Regions from separate parts of the Paraburkholderia sp. UCT31 genome, predicted to be linked through region 1. Evidence: riboswitches for the same ligand, from Rfam matches in the RefSeq annotation. Region 1 holds a riboswitch; the other holds the start of a gene.

Region 1 (7,132 bases):
TTCGCGATGCGCGACGCTGACGATCGCAGCCTTCGGCAACCGCTCGGTGAACAGCCGATAGAGCCGCGACTCGTTTTCCGCGTCGAGCGCGCTGGTCGCTTCGTCGAGGAACAGGTAGTCCGGCTTGTGCAGCAGCACGCGCGCGGCGGCGAAGCGCTGCTGCTCACCCGGCGACAGCACGCGAGTCCAGTGCGCCGCTTCCTGCAGACGGTCCGCGTATTCCGACAGATGGCAGGTGATGAGCGCGTCGCGACATTCGTCGTCGCTATATGTGTCCGCCGCCGACGGATACGCGAGCGCCGCCTTCAGCGTGCCGATCGGCATGTAGCTGACCTGCGGGATGAACATCATGCGCGCGTTGACCGGTGCGTCGATCGAGCCGTCGCCGAACGGCCACAGGCCCGCGAGCGCGCGCATCAGCGTGCTCTTGCCGGCGCCCGACGGACCGCGCACGAGCCAGCGCGAGCCCGGCCGGATCGCGATATCGCGGATGCGCGACAGTGGGTTGCCATTGGGCAGCGCGAGCTGGAGGCTGTCGGTGGTAAGCGTGTTGCTGTCGACGAAATGCAGATTGATGCCGCCATGTTCCGTGGCCGGCGACACCGATTCCTTCAGACGCGGCGAATGCACGACGCGCTTGAATTCGCGCAACCGGTTCACGGTCGCGCGCCATTCGACGAGGCTCGTATAACTGTTGATGAACCACGAGAACGAATCGCTGACCGTGCCGAACGCGCTCGAAATCTGCATCAGCACGCCGAACGTGAACGCGCCCGCGAAGTAGCGCGGCGAGGCGACGACGATCGGGAAAATGATCGCGATCTGACCGTAGAAGCTCAGCACGAAGGTCAGGCGCTTCGTGTACTTCATCACCTGCCACCAGTTGTCGCGGATGCGGCCGAACAGCGTGCGCGCGTTCGTCTTCTCGGTTTCCATGCCGTTGTAGAACGCGATCTGCTCGGCATTCTCACGCAGCCGGATCAAGCCGAAACGGAAATCGGCCTCGACTTTCTGCGCCTGATAGTTGATCGACACGAGCGGATGGCCGACCTTCTGCGTGATGAGCGAGCCGACCACCGCATACAGCGCGGCGGCCCACACCATGTAGCCGGGGATCTGCAGCGGCATGCCGCCGAGCGAGATGCTCAACGCGCCCGCGAGCGACCACAGGATCGTGATGAACGACACGAGCGTGACGACGGTCGACAGCAGATCGAGCGTCAGCGACAGCGTGGTGGTCGCGAACGACTGCAGGTCGTCGCTGATCCGCTGGTCGGGGTTGTCGGCGAGGCGGTCGCGCTCGATGCGGTAGAACGCGCTGTCGTCGAGCCACTCGTTCAGGTAGCGGGTGGTCAGCCACTGGCGCCAGCGGAAGCCGAGCATCTGGCGCAGATAGCGTCCATACACGGCGAGGATGATGAAACCGAACGCGAGTCCGGTAAAGATCATCAGCAGGTGCGGGAAGTCGTGGACGTTCTTCGCCTGCAGCGCGTTGTAGAAGTCCCTGCTCCAGCTATTCAGGCGCACGTTGATCCAGACGACGAGCAGGTTCATCACGATGATCGTGACGAGCAGCCCCCACGCGATGCCTCGTTCCTCGGAAACCCAGTAGGGCTTGATCAGGGTCCACGCGGAGACCTTTTCGTCGGGCGGCAGCGCAGGGCTGGCGGAAGTATGTGGTGTCATGAGCGTCCTGATGAAGTGCTGACCCGAAGTGCCATTCCGGCGTACGGGTCCAATCTGGTTGACCCATGTCGGGCGATCCCGCGAACTGCGGGCCCCTTTGCGAGGGCGTGGCTGCCGCGGGTCTGCGATACCTGGCCGGGCATCGCGCCATCACGCTCGATGAACGCGAGTCCGGACTGGCGCCCGATTCTGGCGTGACGCCCTTAAGCGAAAATTAATTTTCGGGGCCGGCATCCGCTGGGGTGCCGCCGCCACGCATGCGGCCACGAGCGCCGCGCGCGCCGCGTTTTTGCGGCACCGGTCACGGCATTGTGCCAGAGCGCCGGGCCGCTTCGCACCGGCATCTCGATAGACGGCGCCAGATCAAAATCGGGTTGGCGACCGCGGAGCGCTGGTTTGCGGGCGCCGCGCCTTTTATGGTCTAATGACCTTCGACGAAACAGGGGTGCTTCGCCCACAGGCGGCATGACTTTCATGCCGGGGCGGCGAGGCTGAGAGAGACCCTTTGCACCCGATCCGGGTAATACCGGCGCGGGAAGTTTCCGGAAGCAACCGTCTTCCATTCCCCGCCGGGCGGCGAGCGCAGCTCACATGTGCACGTCGTGACCGGCCGGCTTCACCCGCCGGTTTCGTCCTGGGTACGTGCGTTTTTGGCCGTACGGAAAGGACTCGATGACCGCCTATTCTTCAGACATGCATTTTTCCCTTCGTCACGCCGCCTCGGGCGAGCCGTGCCGTTTTGGTTTTGCCCACCGCAGTCGAACGGAGCGCGCGCGATGAACCGTCCCGCCCGACCCGATTTCGCCGTGCTCGGCGGCGGCCTGTGCGGCCGCCTGGTCGCGTGGCGCCTCGCTGGCGACGGGCATCGCGTGGCGCTCTACGAGCGCGGCGATGCCACCGGTTCGCAGGCTGCCGCGTGGGTCGCCGCCGCGATGCTCGCGCCGCTGGCAGAGGCCGCGAGCGCCGAGCTGCTGATCACGCGGCTTGGCGCGAGTTCGCTCGAAAGCTGGCCGCGCGTGCTTGCCGAACTGCCGGAGCCGGTGTTTTTCCAGCGCAACGGCACGCTCGTCGTCTGGCATCACGCGGATCGCACCGAGGCGCCGCTATTCGAGCGGCGCGTGCGTGCGAACGCGCCGGCCGAGTTGCTCGACGGCGGCTTCGTCGCGTTGGCGGGCGCGCAGCTCGGCGCCGCCGAACCCGCGTTGGCCGGCCGCTTCAGCCAAGGCTGGCTGCTGCCGCGAGAAGGCCAGCTCGACAACCGCCAGGTGTTGTCCGCGCTTGCGGCCGGGCTTGCCGAGCGCGGCGTCGACACGCACTGGAACACGCCGATCGACGACGCATCGCTGCCCGAGGCCGGCATCACCATCGATTGCCGCGGGCTCGGCGCGAAGCCGGTGCTGCCGACGCTGCGCGGCATCCGCGGCGAAGTTGCGCGCGTGCATGCGCCTCACCTGCAGCTGACGCGCCCGGTGCGGCTACTGCATCCGCGTTACCCGCTGTATATCGCGCCGAAGCAGAACGGCCTCTACGTGATCGGCGCGACCGAGGTGGAGGGCGAGGACATGTCGCCCGTCAGCGTGCGTTCGGCGCTCGAGTTGCTGAGCGCGGCGTTTTCGGTGCACCCGGGCTTCGGCGAGGCGCGCATTCTCGAGCTGAATTCGCAGTGCCGGCCGACCTTGCCCGATCATCGTCCCGCGCTGCTGTGGGACGGCGCGCGCACGCTGCGCGTGAACGGCCTGTACCGGCACGGCTACATGATCGCGCCCGAAGTCGCCGACGAAGCCGTGCGCTTCGCGAGCGCGCTGCTCGACGGCCGCGTCGGTGATGCCGACGCATTCGCCGGCTGGCGGCGCGACTCACGCTGGAGCGAGCTGTTCCAGCAGCATTTCGCGCGCGAGCCGGCCCGAGCGTAGCGGCCAACGTGCCGCGCGCGATGCCGCTTGCGCCATCGATTGAACCGTATTCGAACACCATGGACATTCATATCAATCAGAAGCCGTTGTCGTTGCCCGAGGGCGCGACTGTCGCCGATGCGCTCGCCGCCTTTGGCGCGCGTCCGCCGTTCGCGGTCGCGCTCAACGGCGATTTCGTCGCGCGTGCGCAGCATGCGGCGCGCGCGTTGCAAACGGGCGACCGGCTCGACGTCGTGCAACCGGTCGCGGGCGGCTGAGCGCGACCGCGCCAGCCTCTCGCTTACCGAACGCAACAACCGTCGCCGAAAACCCATTGCCGCAACGCGGTCGGTTCTAGCCGCGAGGGCAAACCAGGATGATGCAAATGACTTCTCACGAGACCGCCGACGCGCTGACGCTATACGGTCAAACTTTTGCAAGCCGCGTGCTGCTCGGCACATCGCGCTATCCGTCGCTGCAATCGCTGTCCGATTCGATCGACGCCGCGCGCCCCGGCATGGTGACGGTCGCGCTGCGCCGTCAGATGAACGAGGGCCACGCCGAAGCCGGCTTCTTCGATCTGCTCAAGCGCCATGGCGTGCCGCTCTTGCCGAACACGGCGGGTTGCCTGAGCGTCGGTGAAGCGGTGACGACCGCGCACATGGCGCGCGAAATCTTCGAGACCGAGTGGATCAAGCTCGAACTGATCGGCGACGACTACACACTGCAGCCCGACCCGGTCGGCCTGATCGAAGCCGCCGCGCGGCTCGTCAAGGATGGCTTCAAGGTGCTGCCGTACTGCACCGAAGATCTGGTGATCGGCCGCCGTCTGCTCGACGCCGGCTGCGAGGCGCTGATGCCGTGGGGCGCGCCGATCGGCACCGGCAAGGGCGTGATCAATCCATACGGGCTGCGCGTGTTGCGCGAGCGGCTGCCGGACGTGCCGCTGATCGTCGACGCCGGGCTCGGCGTGCCGTCGCATGCGGCCCAGGTGATGGAGTGGGGCTTCGACGGCGTGCTGCTGAACACGGCCGTGTCGCAGGCGACGCACCCCGACGCGATGGCGCGCGCGTTCGCGCTGGGCGTCGAGGCGGGTCGGCAAGCGTATCTCGCGGGCCCGATGGCCGAGCGCGAGAGCGCGCACGCGAGCACGCCGGTGGTCGGCATGCCGTTCTGGCATCAGGATGGAGGTGCCGCATGACTCAGTCGTTGACGCTGAAGGACCGCGATCTGTTCTGGCCGACGGCCGACGAACTCATCGAAGCCGCCGAGCGCATCCGCGCCCGTCTCGGCGACTGGCCGCCGACGCACGCGCCGTGGCGCATCTGCCTGATCGCACCCGACGAACCGAACGGTGGCGACCTGATCGTGACCGCCGACGCACAGCAGCACGGCGAGCAAATCGCGCGCTGGCTGACGCGGGGTGCGGGCGTGATCGTCGCCGCGGAAAACCACGCGACGCTGCATCTGGGCGGCGAGAAGTATGGCCTCGAAGGCCATCTGGCGGAAGACTGGATTCCCGCGCTTGCCGCGTTCCTCGACTGCGGTTTCGATCCGCGCGACGCGCTGGTGCTCGCGCTCGCGTGGCGCGATGGCGACGAGACCCGCGCCGACGATGCTTTCCCGGCCGACCTCGCTCGCTTTCCGCGCCTTACCGAGCTGCCGGCGGCACCCGCCAAGGCGTTCCCGCGCTGCCCGGCAAGGCTCGGCCTGTATCCGGTGTTGCCGACCGCGGACTGGGTCGAACGGGTGGTCGGCTTCGGCGTGAAGACGGTGCAGTTGCGCCGCAAGTCGGCCGAACCCGCCGACGAGCTGAAGCGCGAAATCGCGCGCTGCGTGGCGGCCGGCCGCGCGCACGACGCGCAGGTGTTCATCAACGATCACTGGCAGGCGGCGCTCGAGGCGGGCGCGTACGGCGTGCACCTCGGCCAGGAAGACGTGCATACCGCGGATCTGTCCGCGCTGGCTGACGCGGGCATCCGCCTGGGCCTGTCCACTCACGGCTTCTACGAGATGCTGAAGGCGCTGCATTTCCGGCCGAGCTACATTGCATTGGGCGCCGTGTTCCCGACCACGACCAAGGTCATGCCGACCGCGCCGCAGGGCTTGCGCCGCCTCGCACGCTATGTGCGGCTGCTCGATGGCGTGCTGCCGCTCGTCGCGATCGGCGGGATCGATCTGCAGGTGCTGCCGGACGTGCTCGCGACCGGTGTCGGCTGCGCGGCCGTGGTGCGCGCGGTGACGGAAGCGGCCGACCCGGCCGCCGCCTTGTCTGCGCTGCAACACACGTTTACGCAATAATCGTCAGGCATAGTCAAGGAACGGGGCACCTCACGGCAGCTTTTGCACGATGGCCCTATAATTCGGCCTTCTCTGTAAAAGGATCGTCAGTTTGGTGCCTTCCTATCCCGAGACCTTACTCGAGCTGCGCGACGTCGACTTCGGTTACGGCGACCGGCTCGTCCTGTCGAATCTGAATCTGCGCTTTCGTCGCGGTCAGGTCGTCGCGGTCATGGGCGGCTCGGGTTGCGGCAAGACCACGGTGCTGCGGCTGATCGGCGGCCTCGTGCGCGCCCAGCGCGGCCAGGTGCTGTTCCATGGCGAGGACATCGGCGAGCAGACGCGCGAAGGCCTTTACGCGCTGCGCCGCAAGATGGGCATGCTGTTCCAGTTCGGCGCGCTGTTCACCGACATGTCGGTGTTCGAAAACGTCGCCTTCTCGCTGCGCGAGCACACCGATCTCCCCGAAGAACTGCTGCGCGACCTCGTGCTGATGAAGCTCAACGCGGTCGGCCTGCGCGGCGCGCGCGACCTGCTGCCGTCCGAGATTTCCGGCGGCATGGCGCGGCGCGTGGCGCTCGCGCGCGCAATCGCGCTCGACCCCGAACTGATGATGTACGACGAGCCGTTCGCCGGTCTCGACCCGATCTCGCTCGGCATCACCGCGAACCTGATCCGCACGCTGAACCGGGCGCTCGGCGCCACGTCGATTCTCGTCACGCACGACGTGCCGGAATCATTCGCGATCGCCGACTACGTGTACTTCCTGTCCAACGGCGGTGCGCTTGCCGAGGGCACGCCCGACGAACTGCGCGCGTCGACCGATCCGACCGTGCGGCAGTTCATCGACGGCGCGCCGGACGGCCCGTTCAGATTCCACTATCCGGCGCAGACGCCGCTCGAGGCGGACTTCGGCATGGGCGGAGGCCAGTCATGATCAGTACGATCGGGCGCTCGGTCATCACCGGGCTCGGCACCGCCGGCTACGCGACGCGCTTCTTCCTGCGGCTCGTGCTCGAATTTTTCCCGCTGCTGCGCCGCCCGCGTCTTGTCACGAAGCAGATCCACTTCGTCGGTAATTATTCGCTCGTGATCATCGCGGTGTCGGGGCTGTTCGTCGGCTTCGTGCTCGGGCTGCAGGGCTATTACACGCTGAACCGTTATGGCTCCGAGCAGGCGCTCGGGTTGCTGGTCGCGCTGTCGCTCGTGCGCGAGCTCGGGCCGGTCGTGACCGCGCTGCTGTTCGCCGGGCGCGCGGGCACGTCGCTGACGGC
Region 2 (7,132 bases), on a different contig from region 1:
CGACCACGCCGAAGCGGTCGGCGGCGTTGGCGCCCGGATCGGCTTGCGCATCGACGCTCGCAGCGTGTACATCGATGTCCTGATGAATCCGCGCGTGACCGGAGACGAGTGGCACGGGCCCGAACCAGGCGCGCACGACGCGCTCGTGATGCAGCGTCGCGCCGCGGTTTTCGCCCGCGCCGACCTGCGTCGTCAGCGCGTTCTCGTAGATCGCGAGATAGGCGCTCAACGCACCCGTGGCGGCGGCTGCCGTCGTGCTGAACTGCGCATCGACATCGAACGCGCCGGGCGCACGCGGGCTCAGCGCAAGTGCGACGCTCGCCTGGGCGGGTTCGGCGACGAGCTCGTCGATGCGGCGCTCGAAACTGTCGCGTTGCGACCAGTCGCGCAGCTCGCGGCCCGCGACGAACACTTCCGGCGTATAGAGCGTGTGCGCGCCCGCGAGACGCGTCAGCGTTTGCTGACGTTCGGTGAAGCGATGCTGGGAAAAGCGGTCGGTCCAGCCGAGGCTGTTCCAGTAGTCGACGTGCAGCGCGAGCGGCACGATGCCGTGCGCCGCGCCGTCGCTTTTCCATTGACTGAGCCAGCGGTCGGCGGGCGGGCAGCTATCGCAGCCCTCGCTGCTGTACAGCTCGACGAGCGCGACGCGGTGCGCGGGGCTGTGCGTGGCGCATAGGGGCCCGGCCGCGTCGGCCGCACTGATGCCAGAACCGCTCAGCAGAAAAAGCGCGAGGCCGACGGCGGGCGTCGAAAAAGTCGTAAAGCGCTGAAGCATCGAGCGATTGTGCGCGGTCGACATGACGTGCTCCGATCGTAATCTGCACGTTTGTCGAGCCGCGCGGCCGGTTATGACAAGCCTCTTTTAATTTTTTTTTCCGGCACGGGATGAGCCAGCCAAAGCTCGCCCGCGACTCAGTCGTAACTGACCACCACCGTCACGCGCGTGTCCGTATCGGTGCGCTTCGCGTTCAGCGACAGTACGCCGCCCGCGCGATCGACCGCGTAGTGGCCGTCGCGGGCCGTCGCGACGCGCCCGGTGCCATCGACGAAACGCGCCGCCACCAGATCGCGCGACTGCGTGCCGCCGTTCACTTCGAGCGCGACATCGGCCCCGCTGACGACGCCCGGCGGCGCGCTGAACGTCACCGTGCGCGAGAAGCGCTGACCCGCCACGCTCGCGCTACCGACGGCGACGCCAGGGGGCGCCGTATCCACGCTGATCTGCATCGGCGGTGCAACGATCATCCCCACGAACCGGATCACGCCGCCCGTCACCGTCGATGCCGCCGGCGCCGCCAGCGGCGCGGCGAGCAATGCCACCACCGCGACTGTGCGACCGAACGTTCGCCACCGCCTGCTTTCCGCTTTCATGTGCACCTCTTTGTCAATCGGCGCGAGTCGCCTCGCGCCATTCACGCGCCATCCCGCGAATCGCTTCGCCGGAGTGCGGCCTTCGCTGCACTTTGTTTAACGGCAATCCTCTGACTGGCTTGAACGCAATGCGGACCACACCGCTTTCTTCTCGCACCGCACAAAAACGGTCAATCGACGGGCGCGACGTCGCAAACGGAGCTGCGTGAGACAGCGTGCTACCATCAAACTTTCGTCTCGCTGCTGCCGCGCGGCCTCACGCTTTGTCGCCCGGCGCCTCTCGATCGCTCTTCCCCAACACCTGGTCGTTTTGCCCGTGACTTCTCTGCGTCGTCCGACTTTCCGTGCTCTCGCCCGCTTGCGCCCATGCCGCGCAGGCGAGTGCGCGCGCGCGGGCGTCGCGTCGCACGGCCCCGGCGAGACGTCCCGAACGGTCCCGCTTCACGCCGCCCGGCGCCCTCGCTGACGCAGCCCGCCAATTCCCAGGGCCGCGTCGCCGGGCACCGGGCTCTCCCATTCGTCCACTCATCCGCCGACCACCCCATGGGTCGTTGCACGCGGCCATCCATGACCGCCTTATCCGGAGTCCTGATGATGAAGAAGATCAAAACCTGCTACCTGACCGAACTCGACGTGACCCGCCTCGAGAAATACGCGGCCACCGACGCCAAGTTGCAGCACATGCTCGACGATGTGCTCGAACGCGCGGTGATCGTCGACTCGCACGACATCCCCGCCGACGTCGTCACGATGAACTCGCAAGCCACGCTGAGCGACACGGCGAGCGGCGAACAGATGACGTGGACCGTCGTCTATCCGCCCAACGCCGATTTCGCGCAAGGGCGCCTGAACGTGTTCTCGCCGGCTGGCCTCGCGCTGCTCGGCGCGCGCCGCGGCGAGAGCATCCGCTTCACGCCACCCAGCGGCGATCAGAAAGTGCTCAAGCTCGACAAAATCCTGTATCAGCCTGAAGCCGCCGACGATTTTTCACTGTAAGGCGGCCGTTCCCTCGCTGTAAGTTGCCCTGTCTGATGCGGTCTCGATTCAAGCATAGGAGATGTCTGGGGTCTCATCCGGACCAGTTTTTTGAATCATTCAGACAGGTTGCCAAACCGCGGGCGGGCGGTGTATCGTGTGCGCTGCTAACGCGGGGGTCCTGCGTAGCGCGGAGCTGGAGGTCCGTGTTGCGTGGGTGAGAAATACCCTTTGAACCTGATCTGGATAATGCCAGCGCAGGGAAGCGTACGGATTTCGCTCCAGCCTCAAGGGCCTCACCTCTGCGCGATTTCCGACTACTTCCATCTCGGTCTCCTGCTTAGCCGCCCCACTTTGTACGGAGACTTACATGAACGCCAACCCGAAGTTTATTTCCGCCGAAGCCCACGTGGACGAGGCCGCCGTCGCGCCGTTGCCGAATTCGCGCAAGGTCTACGTGACCGGCTCGCGCCCCGACATCCGCGTGCCGATGCGCGAAATCTCGCAGGCCGACACGCCCGACAGCTTCGGCGGCGAAAAGAATCCGCCGATCTACGTGTACGACACCTCGGGCCCCTACTCCGACCCGGACGCGGAGATCGACATCCGCGCGGGTCTGCCCGCGCTGCGCGAGGCGTGGATCGAGGAGCGCGGCGACACCGAGCCGCTGACCGGTCTGTCGAGCAGCTTCAGCCGCGAGCGCGCCGCCGATCCGGCCACCGCGCAGCTGCGCTTTCCGGGACTGCATCGCACGCCCCGCCGTGCAATTGCCGGCAGGAACGTGACGCAGATGCACTACGCGAAGCAAGGCATCATCACGCCGGAAATGGAATACATCGCGATTCGCGAAAACCAGCGCCGTGCCGAGTACCTCGAGACCCTGAAGACGAGCGGCCCGAACGGCGCGAAGCTCGCCGCGATGATGGGCCGTCAGCACCCCGGCCAGGCATTCGGCGCGAGCGCGTTCGGCCCGAACGGCCTCACCGAAATCACTGCGGAATTCGTGCGCGAGGAAATCGCGCGCGGCCGCGCGATCATCCCGAACAACATCAATCACCCGGAAAGCGAGCCGATGATCATCGGCCGCAACTTCCTCGTGAAGGTCAATGCGAACATCGGCAACTCGGCGGTGACATCGTCGATCGGCGAGGAAGTCGACAAGATGACGTGGGCGATCCGCTGGGGCGGCGACACGGTGATGGATCTGTCGACCGGCAAGCACATTCATGAAACACGCGAATGGATCATCCGCAACAGCCCGGTGCCGATCGGCACGGTGCCGATCTATCAGGCCCTCGAAAAGGTCAACGGCAAGGCTGAAGACCTCACCTGGGAAATCTTCCGCGACACGCTGATCGAGCAGGCCGAGCAAGGCGTCGACTACTTCACGATCCACGCGGGCGTGCGTCTGCAATATGTGCCGCTCACGGCGAACCGGATGACCGGCATCGTGTCGCGCGGCGGCTCGATCATGGCGAAGTGGTGTCTCGCGCATCACAAGGAAAGCTTCCTGTACGAGCATTTCGAAGAGATCTGCGAAATCATGAAGGCCTACGACGTGGCCTTCTCGCTCGGCGACGGCCTGCGTCCCGGCTCGATCTACGACGCGAACGACGAAGCGCAACTGGGCGAGCTGAAGACGCTCGGCGAACTCACGCAGATCGCGTGGAAGCACGACGTGCAGGTGATGATCGAAGGTCCGGGCCATGTGCCGATGCAGCTGATCAAGGAGAACATGGACCTGCAGCTCGACTGGTGCGACGAAGCGCCGTTCTACACGCTCGGGCCGCTGACCACCGACATCGCGCCGGGCTACGACCACATCACGTCGGGCATTGGCGCCGCGATGATCGGCTGGTTCGGCACCGCGATGCTGTGCTACGTGACGCCGAAGGAACACCTCGGTCTGCCGAACAAGGACGACGTGAAGACCGGCATCATCACGTACAAGCTCGCCGCGCATGCCGCCGATCTCGCGAAGGGTCATCCGGGTGCGCAGGTGCGCGACAACGCGCTGTCGAAGGCGCGCTTCGAATTCCGCTGGGAAGACCAGTTCAATCTCGGTCTCGACCCGGACAAGGCGCGCGAATTCCACGACGAAACGCTGCCGAAGGATTCGGCCAAGGTCGCGCATTTCTGCTCGATGTGCGGCCCGCACTTCTGCTCGATGAAGATCACCCAGGACGTACGCGAGTTCGCCGCGCAACAAGGCGTCACCGACGACGAAGCGCTGAAGAAAGGCATGGAAGTAAAGTCGATCGAGTTCATGAAGCAAGGCGCGGAGATTTATCAGCGGCAATGAGCGGGTTGCGCGATTCGCGCGAACCAGCACTGCAGTATCGAAGCCCGCCGGCATGGCGGGCTTTTTTATTCCACCGCATCGAGCAGGCACGTTGCGTGCTGAGAGAAGGGAAACATCTGTTTCCAACAACGAGCGGAGTCAGCATCATGAAATCGATCCGTCATCTCGGTACTCGTCTTGGTACGGTCGCAGCCGCCCTTTCACTTGTCGCGGGTCTCGCGGCATGCGGCGACATGTCCCCACGCACACGCGATACCGCGATCGGCGCGGGTGTCGGCGGCGCGGCCGGCGCGGCGATCGGTGGCAGCGGCTTGTCGACGTTGGGCGGCGCGGCGGTAGGCGGTGTCATCGGTAACCAGGTCGGCAAGTGAGCGGCAAGTGAGCGTTGCGTCCGATGACGCGTCTAACGATTCATACAGGACAGCAAACGATTTTTTCGGACCACGATCCGGACTGCCGAGGGCGGCGGATGCGGTGCGCCCTCGTCCCGGCAACGCGCGTGGAAATAGGCTGAAATATGCGGTTGCAGTTTTGCCACAGCGCTGCCGCGGCAAGAGCGTAAGCTCCTCGTAACGACGTCGCGCAAGGCGGCATCGGTTCATCGAGGAGCGCGCCATGAAGTCCCGCGTCGTCACCCATCTTTGCGTGGTGCGCCTCTCGACGCCACGCGATTCGTCCAGTTTTTCCGCGAGGTTCGCGCGTCCCGCCACCGCGATTTGCGTGCTCGCCTCGAGTCTCTTTTTGGCAGGCTGCTATTACCCCGCCGGCTACTATCCCGCCGGCTATTACCCGTCGTACTATTCGACCGCGCCCGCGACCACAGCCGACCAAACCGCGCCGGCGACCGATCAACAGCAGCCGCCTCAAGCCCAGGCGCAAATGCAGGTCGCACCGCAAGACATGCCGCCCGGTTATGCGGTCCCCGCGCCCGGTTATGCGGCGCCGCCGGTTTATCCCGCCTACTATCCGCCGCCGGCTTATCCTTATCCCGCTTATTACGGCTACCCCGCCTACTACGGACCGTCGATTGCGATCGGCATTGGCGGTTATTGGGGCGGCCATTGGGGCGGTCATGGGGGCGGCCACTCGCATTGACCTGTCCTCTTTCGTCGCGGAGCGTGCACGCGCCGGCACTTCAACTGCCGGCGCGCGCGCTTCTTCATGAGTCGTTTTTCCGCGCGTATCGCCCTCCGCCGCGCATACCTCGCCCGTACTTTCCCGGCTTGACGCGCCGGTACGGCGCTCTATCCTTGGAAGGTTTCATGCAGCACCCGCTTAAATCGCGCGACGCCGCTTTGTCGAGGTCACTTGCGAGCGTCCGCCGAATCAGAGCGACGCGCCGTCATGCGCAATCCCCCGCGTCGAATTACACAACAACGAAGGAGACGTGATGTTTCATCAACTACTCACTCCGGTTGGCAATGCGCTTTTTCCGTCGTTCATCGTCGCCGCGCTGCCGATCATCGCCGTGCTCGCGCTGCTCGGCTGGGCGCGCAGGCCCGCGTGGCAAGCGTCGCTCGCGGGGCTGATCATCGGTTTGATCGTGGCGATTTTCGTCTGGCAGTTTCCGGTCGGGCTCGCGTTCAACTCGGTCGCGGCTGGCGTCGTGTTCGCGATCTGGCCAGTGATGTGGATCGTGGTCACCGCGATCCTGCTGTACAACATCGCGCAGCGCTCGGGACGCTTCGAGGCCTTCCGCCTGTGGATGATCGACAACCTGCCGAACGACCGGCGCATCGTGCTCGTCGTGGTCGGCTTTTCGTTCGGCGCGCTGCTCGAGGGCATTTCGGGTTTCGGCACACCGGTCGCGATCACGAGCTCGCTGCTGATCATGCTCGGCTTTCCGACGCTCGAAGCGCTGACCTTCACGCTGATCTTCAACACCGCGCCGGTCGCGTTCGGCGCGCTCGGCGTGCCGATCACGGTGCTCGGCGCGGTCACGCATCTGCCGTCCGATGTGCTCGGCAAGATGGTCGGGCGGCAATTGCCTTTCTTCGCGGTCCTGCTGCCCTTCTATGTGATCGCCGTGTACGCGGGCTTTCGCAACATGCTGCGGATCTGGCCGGTGCTGCTGGTCGCGGGCCTGAGCTTCGCGCTGACCCAGTTCGTCGTCTCGAACTTCATCAACTACAGCCTGACCGACGTGCTGTCGTCGCTGGTTTCGCTGATCCTCACCGTTGCTTTCCTGCGCGTCTGGAAGCCCGCCGTCGATCCGAAATTCGCGGTCAACGTCGATCGCATCAGCGAGGTGCGCGGCAAGATCGGCGGCGCACAGGGCTGGTATCCGTGGATCATCGTGTCGATCGTCGTGATCATCTGGACGATCGCGAGGATCTTCACGATCGGCGACATCAAGGTGTCGTGGCCCGGTCTCGACAAGGCCGTGTTCATCACGCTTTACAACACGCCGTACGGCGCGGTCTGGGACTTCCAGCCGCTCTCGACCGGTACCGCGATCCTCGTCGCCGCGCTCATCACGGCGTT

The links. A riboswitch is a leader RNA that binds a small molecule or an ion and turns the genes downstream of it on or off. The one in region 1 is predicted to bind thiamine pyrophosphate.
Region 2: another riboswitch for thiamine pyrophosphate. It lies ahead of thiC (phosphomethylpyrimidine synthase ThiC); the one in region 1 lies ahead of F6X40_RS18520 (FAD-dependent oxidoreductase).

The regions. Positions count from the first base shown of each region.
Region 1 covers NZ_VZQP01000020.1:50,141-57,272, reverse strand. Annotated here, with positions in the region: gene F6X40_RS18525 (ABC transporter ATP-binding protein/permease) at 1-1,686, opposite strand, end outside; TPP riboswitch at 2,118-2,241, shown strand; gene F6X40_RS18520 (FAD-dependent oxidoreductase) at 2,463-3,599, shown strand; gene thiS (sulfur carrier protein ThiS) at 3,659-3,856, shown strand; gene F6X40_RS18510 (thiazole synthase) at 3,964-4,779, shown strand; gene thiE (thiamine phosphate synthase) at 4,776-5,879, shown strand; gene F6X40_RS18500 (ABC transporter ATP-binding protein) at 5,971-6,795, shown strand; gene mlaE (lipid asymmetry maintenance ABC transporter permease subunit MlaE) at 6,792-7,132, shown strand, end outside.
Region 2 covers NZ_VZQP01000002.1:45,997-53,128, reverse strand. Annotated here, with positions in the region: gene F6X40_RS01485 (DUF1223 domain-containing protein) at 1-799, opposite strand, end outside; gene F6X40_RS01480 (hypothetical protein) at 913-1,371, opposite strand; gene F6X40_RS01475 (GreA/GreB family elongation factor) at 1,966-2,367, shown strand; TPP riboswitch at 2,511-2,628, shown strand; gene thiC (phosphomethylpyrimidine synthase ThiC) at 2,717-4,648, shown strand; gene F6X40_RS01465 (glycine zipper 2TM domain-containing protein) at 4,795-5,019, shown strand; gene F6X40_RS01460 (hypothetical protein) at 5,264-5,743, shown strand; gene F6X40_RS01455 (L-lactate permease) at 6,039-7,132, shown strand, end outside.